One region of the Streptomyces sp. NPDC059989 genome, then DNA from elsewhere that is predicted to be linked to it. Evidence: riboswitches for the same ligand, from Rfam matches in the RefSeq annotation. Region 1 holds a riboswitch; each other region holds the start of a gene.
The links. Region 1 has a riboswitch for thiamine pyrophosphate ahead of thiC (phosphomethylpyrimidine synthase ThiC). Riboswitches for the same ligand answer to the same signal wherever they lie in the genome.

Region 1 (3,268 bases):
GTCCGATCGAGCCCACGAGCGTCCGTACGATCTCCTCCGCCACCAGCTCGCTGTTGGCCACCGAACCCATGCTGCTGTTCGCGATCGAGAACAGCAGGAGCAGGGGCAGCGCGGCGCCCGCGTAGGCCAGGACCAGGGTGTTGACCACCGACGCGATGTGGTCGCGGCCGATCCGGATGGCAGCCCTGTAGAGGGCGCGCGGCCCCATCGAAGGGTCCGCCTGATGGAGTTCCCAGACCGCCGACGTCTGGGTGACCGTCACATCGTCGAGTACGCCAAGCGATCCGATGATCACACCTGCGAGCAGCAAACCGCTCATGTCGATGTCCGGGTAGAGCCCGTGGATCAGCCCGGTGTTGTCGTCGGTGTTGCCGCTGAGGAACGCCCAGTCGATGAACAGCGAGCCCAGCAGCCCGATCAGCAGCAGCGAGACGACCGTGCCGAGGACGGCGACCGAGGTGCGGGCGGTCAGGCCGTGGCACATGTACAGGGCGATGAGCATGATGGCGCTCGCCCCGATGACCGCCACGACCAGCGGGTTCGAACCCTGCAGGATGGCCGGGAGGATGAAGAGGGTCAGTACGCCGAAGCTGACGACCAGTGCGATCAGCGCGAACAGCCCCCGCATCCGGCCGACGACCACGACCGCGACGGCGAAGATGCCGGCCAGCAGCGCCATCGGGAACTTGCGGTTCACGTCGATCACCGAGTACTGGAGGTCCCGGGGGGCGTCCGGCGCGTACGCGACCACCACCTCCTGGCCCTGCTCCAACTGCCGTGGCGCACCCGGCTGGACGATCTCCACGAAGGTGCGGCCCTTGTCCGAGCCGGTGCCGACCTCGACGGTGGCCTTCTTGCACTCGCCGGTCTGCGCGGCCTGGGCCTCGCGCCCCTCGGGGGTGGACGTGTCGCCGGTCGGCGGCACCTGCGAGGCGTTCACGGATTTGCAGTCGACACGTTCCAGCGAGACGACCGTGCCCTGCTGCGTCTGCCGGTCGAAGCCGACCCCCGTGCGCTCGTGGGCGGGGGCGCCGCCCGGCCAGAGCACCACCATGCCGATGAAGACGGCGGCGGCGAAGGGGATCAGTACGGCCGCGATGACCTTGCGCAGGTGCTTCGAGACGGGGGCCGCCGGGCCGTGCCCGTGGCTGTGACCGTGGGAAGGGCCCGAAGCGTGCCCGTGGTCTGCGTGGGCGTGGCCCGAGTGGCCGGTGTGCTCACTGGAACGGTTGGGCTCGTTGGGGGGCTGCGGCGAGGACGTCACCGGCAGATCATCGCAAGAGATGAGGGGGCCCACTGTTCAGCACGCCATAGATGACGCTAGCGTGGGGGCACCTTTGCACAACGCGGGAGCTCGGAGCACCGGGCTGAGAGGGCGCTGATCACCGTACGCGCAAGTAATGCGTACGGGAAGAGGCTGCGCCGACCGCCGAACCTGTTACCGGGTAATGCCGGCGTAGGGAGATCAGGTCTCATGACCATTCAGGACGCACGCACGCCTGCCGCCGACCAGAACGCCGACGGCCAGACCGAGCGCCAGCCGGGCTGGCACAAGGGGTATGTGGCGGGCTCCCGCCCCGACATCCGGGTGCCGGTCCGCCAGGTCCACCTCACCAACGGCAAGGACGTGACGCTCTACGACACGTCCGGGCCGTACACCGACCCCCAGATCGAGACCGACGTCCGCCGGGGCCTCGCGCCGCTGCGCGAGAACTGGATCATCGGCCGGGGCGACACCGAGGAGTACGCGGGCCGTCCCGTGCGCCCCGAGGACGACGGGATCAAGCACACCTCGCCGCGCGGCGGGCTCAAGAACCTCGACGCGGTCTTCCCGGGCCGCCCCCGCCAGCCCCGCCGGGGCCGTGGCGGCGCCGCCGTCACGCAGCTCGCGTACGCCCGCCGGGGCGAGATCACCCCGGAGATGGAGTACGTCGCGATCCGCGAGAACGTCTCCCCCGAGGTCGTCCGCGAGGAGATCGCCGCAGGTCGCGCGGTGCTTCCCGCGAACGTGAACCATCCCGAGATCGAGCCGATGATCATCGGCAAGCGGTTCCTGGTGAAGGTCAACGCCAACATCGGCAACTCCGCGGTCACCTCCTCCATCGAGGAGGAGGTCGACAAGATGACCTGGGCGACCAAGTGGGGCGCCGACACGGTTATGGACCTCTCCACCGGCCGCAACATCCACACCACCCGCGAGTGGGTGCTGCGCAACTCCCCGGTCCCGATCGGCACCGTGCCGCTCTACCAGGCGCTGGAGAAGGTCGACGGCCGCGCCGAGGACCTGACCTGGGAGATCTACAAGGACACGGTCATCGAGCAGGCCGAGCAGGGCGTCGACTACATGACGGTCCACGCCGGCGTGCTGCTGCCGTACGTGCCGCTGACCGCCCGCCGCAAGACCGGCATCGTCTCCCGCGGCGGCTCGATCATGGCCGCGTGGTGCCTGGCGCACCACAAGGAGAACTTCCTCTACACGAACTTCGAGGAGCTCTGCGAGATCCTCGCGACGTACGACGTCACGTACTCGCTGGGTGACGGCCTGCGCCCCGGCTCCATCGCGGACGCCAACGACGCGGCGCAGTTCGCGGAGCTGAAGACGCTGGGCGAGCTGAACACGATCGCCAAGCGGCACAACGTCCAGACCATGATCGAGGGCCCGGGCCACGTCCCGATGCACAAGATCAAGGAGAACATCGACCTCCAGCAGGAGATCTGCGAGGAGGCGCCGTTCTACACGCTCGGCCCGCTGACCACGGACGTCGCGCCCGCGTACGACCACATCACCTCGGGCATCGGCGCCGCGATGATCGCCTGGTGGGGCACCGCGATGCTCTGCTACGTCACGCCCAAGGAGCACCTGGGCCTGCCCAACCGGGACGACGTCAAGACCGGCGTCATCACGTACAAGATCGCGGCGCACGCGGCGGACCTGGCCAAGGGGCACCCCGGAGCCCAGGAGTGGGACGACGCCCTGTCGGACGCCCGCTTCGAGTTCCGCTGGGAGGACCAGTTCAACCTGGCCCTCGACCCCGACACGGCGCGCGAGTTCCACGACGAGACCCTGCCCGCCGAGCCGGCCAAGACCGCGCACTTCTGCTCCATGTGCGGTCCGAAGTTCTGCTCGATGAAGATCTCGCAGGACATCCGCCGCGAACACGGCGGCGACCTGAAGGCCGACGAGATCGAGGCGGGCATGGCGGAGAAGTCCGCCGAGTTCGCGGCCTCCGGCAACCGCGTCTACCTGCCGCTGGCCGACTGACGCGGC
Region 2 (3,268 bases), on a different contig from region 1:
CCCGGGCCAGCCGGGCCGTGAGTACCGCCTCGCCCGCGGTGAAGCAGCCCGCGGTGTTCGGCAGGACCGCGATGTCCAGCTTCGACAGGACGGACAGGACGGAGCCCTGGACCGTGGGGTCCAGGCGGCGCATCGCCACCGTGGTGAGTTCGGTGCCGGAGGTGACGAGGGCCCGTTCCAGGGTGTCCAGGCTCGGGGCCCCGCCCGTACCCATGATCAGGCGGGAGGAGAAGGTGCGGTCGCCGAGGGTGAAGAGGTCGTCTGCCATGCCCCTCAGCCTCCCTGGACCGCGGTGAGGATCTCGATCCGGTCGCCCTCGCCCACCGGCGTGGCGGGCCACTGCCCGCGCGGGACCACGGTCTCGTTGAGTGCCGCGGCCACGCCGGAGGGGGCCGTGGTCAGGATGGCGACCACCGCGTCGAGCGTGGTGCCGGCCGCGACCTCGCGCGGCTCGCCGTTGACGGAGACGGATACGGAGACGGGGAAGGTCATGCGTACGACTCCTGTCGTGCGGTGGAGAAGCGGCGCGGGGTGAAGGGGCGTGCGATGTCCGGCAGTTCGCCGGTGGTCAGCAGCTCCGCCATCACGTCGCCGGTGAGCGGGGTCAGCAGCACCCCGTTGCGGTAGTGCCCGGTGGCCAGGTGCAGGCCCGGCAGGTCGGTCGGGCCCAGCAGCGGGGCGTTGTCGGGGGAGCCGGGCCGCAGTCCCGCCCGGGTTTCGGTGAGGGGGAGTTCGGTGATGCCGGGCACCAGCTCGTGGGCGTCGCGGAGGAGTTCGTAGACCCCGCCCGCGGTGACCGTGGTGTCCCAGCCGAGTTCCTCGCTGGTGGCGCCGATGACGAGCTCGCCGTTCTCGCGCGGCACGAGGTAGACGTGGCTGCCGCGCACGACCGCCCGTACCGTCCGCGACAGGAACGGCGCGTACGCCGCCGGTACGGACAGGCGCAGGACCTGGCCCTTGACCGGCCGTACGGGGGCCACGACCTCGGGCGGTACGCCCGTCAGCCGGCCGCTGAGCGAGCCCGCCGCCAGGACCACCTGGTCCGCGCGCAGCTCCGTACCGTCGTCGAGGACGGCCCCGGCCGCCCGGTCGGCGGTGACGAGCAGCCGTTCCGCGGCCGCCCGGTGGAGGGCCACCCCGGCCCCCTCGCAGGCGGCCAGCAGGGCGGCCGCGAGCCGGCGCGGGTCGACCTGGTGGTCGCCGTCCACGCGCAGGCCGCCACGGACGCCCGGGGCCAGCATCGGCTCCAGGCGGCGGCACTCGCGGCCGGTGAGCCACTCGGACTCCAGGCCGCAGCGGCGCTGGAGGGCGTGCAGCTCGCGCAGGTGGAGCCGGTCGTCGGCGTCGAGGGCGACGGCGAGGGTGCCGCAGGCGCGGTAGCCGATGTCCATGCCGCCGGCGGCGTCGGCGAGTTCGGCGGCGAACTCCGGGTAGCGCTCGGCGGAGGCGAGACCCAGGCCCAGCAGGGCTTCCTCGCCGTAGTGCAGTTCGGTGACGGGGGCCAGCATGCCGGCCGCGACCTGGGCGGCTCCGCCGCCGGGCGCCGGGTCGGCGAGCACGGTGCGCAGGCCGCGCCGCGCCGCCCGCCAGGCCGTGACCAGGCCGATGATGCCGCCCCCGATGACGAGGACGTCGGATCCGTTTCGACCGGATCCGTTCCGAGATGAGTGCATGGGCGTCCAGCCCCTCCCTTCGCCGGCATGACCCGGATCAGGTTCGTACGGTCGGAGGCCGGCCAGCCTCCCTCTCAGCCCGGTGCGCCCGGACTCCCGCGATAGGTACGGTGGCCAGACTATCCCTGCCGCGGACGGCGGGTAAGGGGCACCTCTTCCTGACGGCCCGTCAGGTGATTAGGGTGTCCGGATGATCATGCAGATGGAACAGACCGAGAACGGCGTCGTGATCGTCGGCGCCGGAATGGCCGGGGTGCAGACCGCGGTCGCGCTGCGGGAGCAGGGCTTCACCGGCCCGCTGACCCTGCTGGGAGCCGAACCCCACCAGCCCTACGACCGGCCCCCGCTGTCCAAGGCGGTGCTGCTCGGCAAGGCCGAGGACTCCGCCTTCGACGTGGACTTCGAAGGGCTCGGCATCGAGCTCAGGCTCGGCACGGAGGTCACCGGACTGCGGGCCGCCGACCGCGAGCTGGACACCGAGGCGGGCCCGGTCCCGTACGGGATCCTCGTGCTGGCGACCGGCGCCGAGCCGATGACCCTGCCCGGCACCGCCGGCGTCCCGGGCGTCCACCTCCTGCGCACCCTGGACGACGCGGCGCGGCTGCGCCCGGTCCTGGCGCAGGCGCCGTCGACGGTGGTCGTCGGGGCGGGCTGGATCGGCGCGGAGTTCGCCACCGCGGCCCGGGAGTCGGGCTGCGAGGTCACCGTGGTCGAGGCCGCGGACCGGGTCCTGGCCGGGGCGATGCCAGCGGAGGTCGCCGAGCCCATGGCGGGCTGGTACGCGGAGGCCGGCGCCGAGCTGATCACCGGCGCGAAGGTCGCCGGGATCGAGGAGGGCCGGGTCCTGCTGGCCGACGGGCGGGCCCTGCCGGCCGGCGCGGTGGTGGTCGGCATCGGCGCCCGCCCCGCCACCGGATGGATGGCCGGGACCGGCGTGGAGCTGGGCCCCGACGGCGCGGTCCTCGCCGACGAGTACCTGCGCACCTCGCTGCCCGGCGTGTACGCCGTCGGCGACTGCGCCTCCTTCCCGTCCGGGCGGTACGGGAAGCGGCTGCTCGTGCACCACTGGGACAACGCGCTCCAGGGGCCGCGCACGGTCGCCGCGAACATCCTGGCCGGCGAGCCGGCCAAGGTCTACGACCCGGTGCCGTACTTCTGGTCGGAGCAGTTCGGGCGCTTCGTGCAGTACGCCGGCCACCACGGCGGGGCCGACACGATGCTCTGGCGCGGGGACCCGGCCGAGCGCGCCTGGTCGGTGTGCTGGCTGCGCGGCGGCGCCCTGGTCGCCGTCCTGGCGGTGGGCCGCCCGCGCGACGTGGCGCAGGGGCGGCGGCTGATCGAGACGGGGGAGTCGGTGGATCCGGCCAAGGTCTCCGACCCCGGGGTCGCGCTGAAGTCCGCCACCCTTTAGCGGGCCGGGCCGCCGCTGCGCGGAACGGTCCCCTACCCGCCCTTCCACCGTTCCCCGGGCTCCGCCCGGACCCACGCCTCAAACGCCGGCGAGGCTGCGTTTGGCTCCGGCCGGAGCGAAATCCAGCCCCTCCGGCGTTTGAGGAGCGGGGTCCGGGGCGGAGCCCCGTGTCCCCGGGGCGGGA
Region 3 (3,268 bases), on a different contig from region 1:
TCCAGGAGCTGCGCGGTCTGCCGGTAGACCTCCACCTCCAGGGTGGAGTACGAGGGGCCGCCCAGGATCAGTACGACGCCGAAGGAGCTGAAGGTGAACAGGAACACCATCAGCGAGGCGGCGGCCACCGACGGGGCCAGCGCGGGCAGCGTCACCCGCCGCCAGGCCGTGAACCGCCCGGCGCCCAGCACCCGGGCGGCCTCCTCCTGGCGCGGATCCAGCTGGGCCCACAGCCCGCCGACCGTGCGGACGACGACGGCGTAGTTGAAGAAGACGTGCGCGAGCAGGATCGCCCAGACCGTGGTGTCGAGCCGGATCCCCATCGCTTCGTCCATCAGCCCGCCGCGTCCCAGCAGCGCGAGGAAGGCGGTGCCGACGACCACGGTCGGCAGCACGAAGGGCACGGTCACCACGGCCCGCAGCAGCTGCTTGCCGGGGAACTCGAAGCGCGCGAAGACGTATGCGCCGGGGAGTGCGATCAGCAGCGTGAGCGCGGTGGAGGCGAGCGCCTGCCAGGTGGTGAACCACAGCACACCGGCGATGTCGGGCCGGGTCAGCACCTCGCCGATCCGGCCGAACTGCCACCCGTCGCCGGTCTTGAGGCCGCGCCCGACGATCGCGGCGACGGGGTAGGCGAAGAACAGCCCGAAGAAGGCGAGGGGCACGGCCATCAGGGCGAGCCGCACGGCGGTCGCCCGCGGCCCCTCGCGGGGGCCGGGGTCCGGCGCGGCGCCCCCCGGCGCCGCGCCCGACTCCTTGGTGCCGCCTACTTCACGACGAGCGAGGTCCATGCCTTGACCCACTGCTCACGGTTCTTGGCGATGGTCTCGGGAGCCACGTTCTCGGGCTTCTCGACCACCACACCGTGCTTGGTGAACAGCTCCGGCAGGGAAGCGTCCTTCGTCACGGGGTTCACGAACATCTGGAGCGGCATGTCCTCCTGGAACTTCTTGCTGATCAGGAAGTCCAGCAGGGCCTTGCCGCCCGCCTCGTTCTTCGCTCCCTTGAGCAGGCCCGCGAACTCGACCTGGCGGAAGCAGGTGCCGGTGGAGACACCGGTCGGGGCCTCGGCCGGCTGCGGCTCGCCGTACAGCACCTCGACCGGCGGGCTGGAGGCGTAGGAGACGACCAGCGGGCGGTCGCCCTTGGCCTTCTTGCCGCCCGCGGAGCCGGAGAACCGCTCGTTGTAGGCCTGCTCCCAGCCGTCGACGACCTCGACGCCGTTGGCCTTGAGCTTGCTCCAGTAGTCCTTCCAGCCCTCCTCGCCGTACTTGCCGACGGAGGCGAGCATGAAGCCGAGGCCGGGCGAGGAGGTCGCGGCGTTCTCGGTGACCAGCAGGTTCTTGTACTCGGGCTTGATCAGGTCGTCCAGCGTCTGCGGCGGGGCGATCTTCTTGTCGGCGAAGTAGGCCTTGTCGTAGTTGACGCAGATGTCGCCGGAGTCGATCGGGGTGACCCGGTGTTCCTTGTCGAGCACGTACTCGGGCTTGACCGCGTCCAGGCCCTTGGCCTCGTACGCGGTGAAGATGCCGTTGTCGAGGGCGCGCGAGAGGAGGGTGTTGTCCACGCCGAAGAAGACGTCGCCGCGCGGGGAGCCCTTGGTGAGGATCTCCTGGTTCAGCGCGGCGCCCGCGTCCCCGGACTTCAGGACCTTCACGGTGTAGCCGCTCTGCTGCTCGAACTCCTTCAGGACCGCCTCGGTCACGTTGAAGGAGTCGTGGGAGACGAGGGTGACGGTCTTGTCGGTCGCGCCCGCGGACTTGTCGTTCGCGTCGCCGCACGCGCTCAGCGTGGTGACGCCCAGCGCGGCCGCGAGCGCGGCGCCCGCGATCTTCTTGGTGGTGCTCACTGGTGAATTCCTCCTGGGATGTCCAGGAGAAGACGCGGCCCTGCCCGGCGCTCTGTGGGAGCGGACGCCGGGCAGGGCGCAACAGCTTGAGTGGTGACCGAACTTCCTACCCCGAATGACCGGGGCGAGGTTCAGAGGGTCTGCGGATGACGGTTGCCGCACTCTCAGCGCTGTGGCGCTCCCCTGTCGGAATATGAAATTGGTTCGGCCACAGGGTACCCCGTGGCCGAATGCGAGCCTTCGTGACCGAAATCTAGCGCTCGGAGGCGGCGAGCTGGCCGCACGCGCCGTCGATCTCCTGGCCGCGGGTGTCCCGTACGGTCACGGGAACGCCGTGCCGGGCGATGGCCTCCACGAAGGCCTTCTCGTCCTCGGGCCGCGAGGCGGTCCACTTGGAGCCCGGCGTCGGGTTCAGCGGGATCAGGTTGACGTGGACGCGCTTGCCCTTGAGCAGCTTGCCCAGGAGGTCGCCGCGCCAGGCCTGGTCGTTGATGTCGCGGATCAGGGCGTACTCGATGGAGATCCGGCGGCCGGACTTCTCGGCGTACTCCCAGGCCGCGCCGAGCACCTCGCGGACGTTCCAGCGGGTGTTCACGGGGACCAGGGTGTCGCGCAGCTCGTCGTCGGGCGCGTGCAGCGAGACGGCGAGGCGGCACTTGAAGCCCTCGTCGGCGAAGCGCAGCATGGCCGGGACCAGGCCGACGGTGGAGATGGTGATGCCGCGCTGCGACAGGCCCAGGCCGTCGGGCTCCGGGTCGGTGAGGCGGCGGATGGCGCCGACCACGCGGTTGTAGTTGGCCAGCGGCTCGCCCATGCCCATGAAGACGATGTTCGACAGCCGGGCGGGGCCGCCGGGGACCTCGCCGTCGCGCAGGGCGCGCATGCCGTCGACGATCTGGTGCACGATCTCGGCGGTGGAGAGGTTGCGGTCCAGGCCGGCCTGGCCGGTGGCGCAGAACGGACAGTTCATGCCGCAGCCGGCCTGCGAGGAGATGCACATGGTGACCCGGTCGGGGTAGCGCATCAGCACGGACTCGACGAGCGTGCCGTCGTGCAGCTTCCACAGGGTCTTGCGGGTGGTGTCGTCGTCGCACGAGATGTGCCGGATGACGTTCATCAGGTCCGGCAGCAGCTCCTGCTGGAGCTTCTCGCGGGAGCCCGCCGGGATGTCCGTCCACTCGGCCGGGTCGTGCGCGTACCGCGCGAAGTAGTGCTGCGAGAGCTGCTTGGCCCGGAACGGCTTCTCGCCGATCGCGGCGACCGCCTCGCGGCGCTCGGCCGGGGTCATGTCGGCGAGGTGCCGGGGCGGCTTCTTGGCCCCGCGAGGGGCGACGAAGGTGAGCTCTCCCGGAACAGGGCGGGCCATGGCTGGTACTCCTCGTAAGACGAAAGGCGCGCCGCAGAAGCAGCGCGCCCTTC

Region 2: linked by a shared signal. The riboswitch ahead of thiO (glycine oxidase ThiO) and the one ahead of thiC (phosphomethylpyrimidine synthase ThiC) in region 1 are both predicted to bind thiamine pyrophosphate.
Region 3: linked by a shared signal. The riboswitch ahead of ACFWBN_RS15120 (thiamine ABC transporter substrate binding subunit) and the one ahead of thiC (phosphomethylpyrimidine synthase ThiC) in region 1 are both predicted to bind thiamine pyrophosphate.

The regions. Positions count from the first base shown of each region.
Region 1 is NZ_JBHWUO010000001.1:183,983-187,250, reverse strand. Features, by position in the region: gene ACFWBN_RS00895 (YibE/F family protein) at 1-1,264, opposite strand, end outside; TPP riboswitch at 1,337-1,480, shown strand; gene thiC (phosphomethylpyrimidine synthase ThiC) at 1,475-3,262, shown strand.
Region 2 is NZ_JBHWUO010000084.1:19,006-22,273, reverse strand. Features, by position in the region: gene ACFWBN_RS37595 (thiazole synthase) at 1-268, opposite strand, end outside; gene thiS (sulfur carrier protein ThiS) at 274-492, opposite strand; gene thiO (glycine oxidase ThiO) at 489-1,673, opposite strand; TPP riboswitch at 1,671-1,783, opposite strand; gene ACFWBN_RS37580 (NAD(P)/FAD-dependent oxidoreductase) at 1,870-3,084, shown strand.
Region 3 is NZ_JBHWUO010000014.1:81,615-84,882, reverse strand. Features, by position in the region: gene ACFWBN_RS15125 (ABC transporter permease) at 1-671, opposite strand, end outside; gene ACFWBN_RS15120 (thiamine ABC transporter substrate binding subunit) at 767-1,849, opposite strand; TPP riboswitch at 1,935-2,044, opposite strand; gene rlmN (23S rRNA (adenine(2503)-C(2))-methyltransferase RlmN) at 2,103-3,215, opposite strand.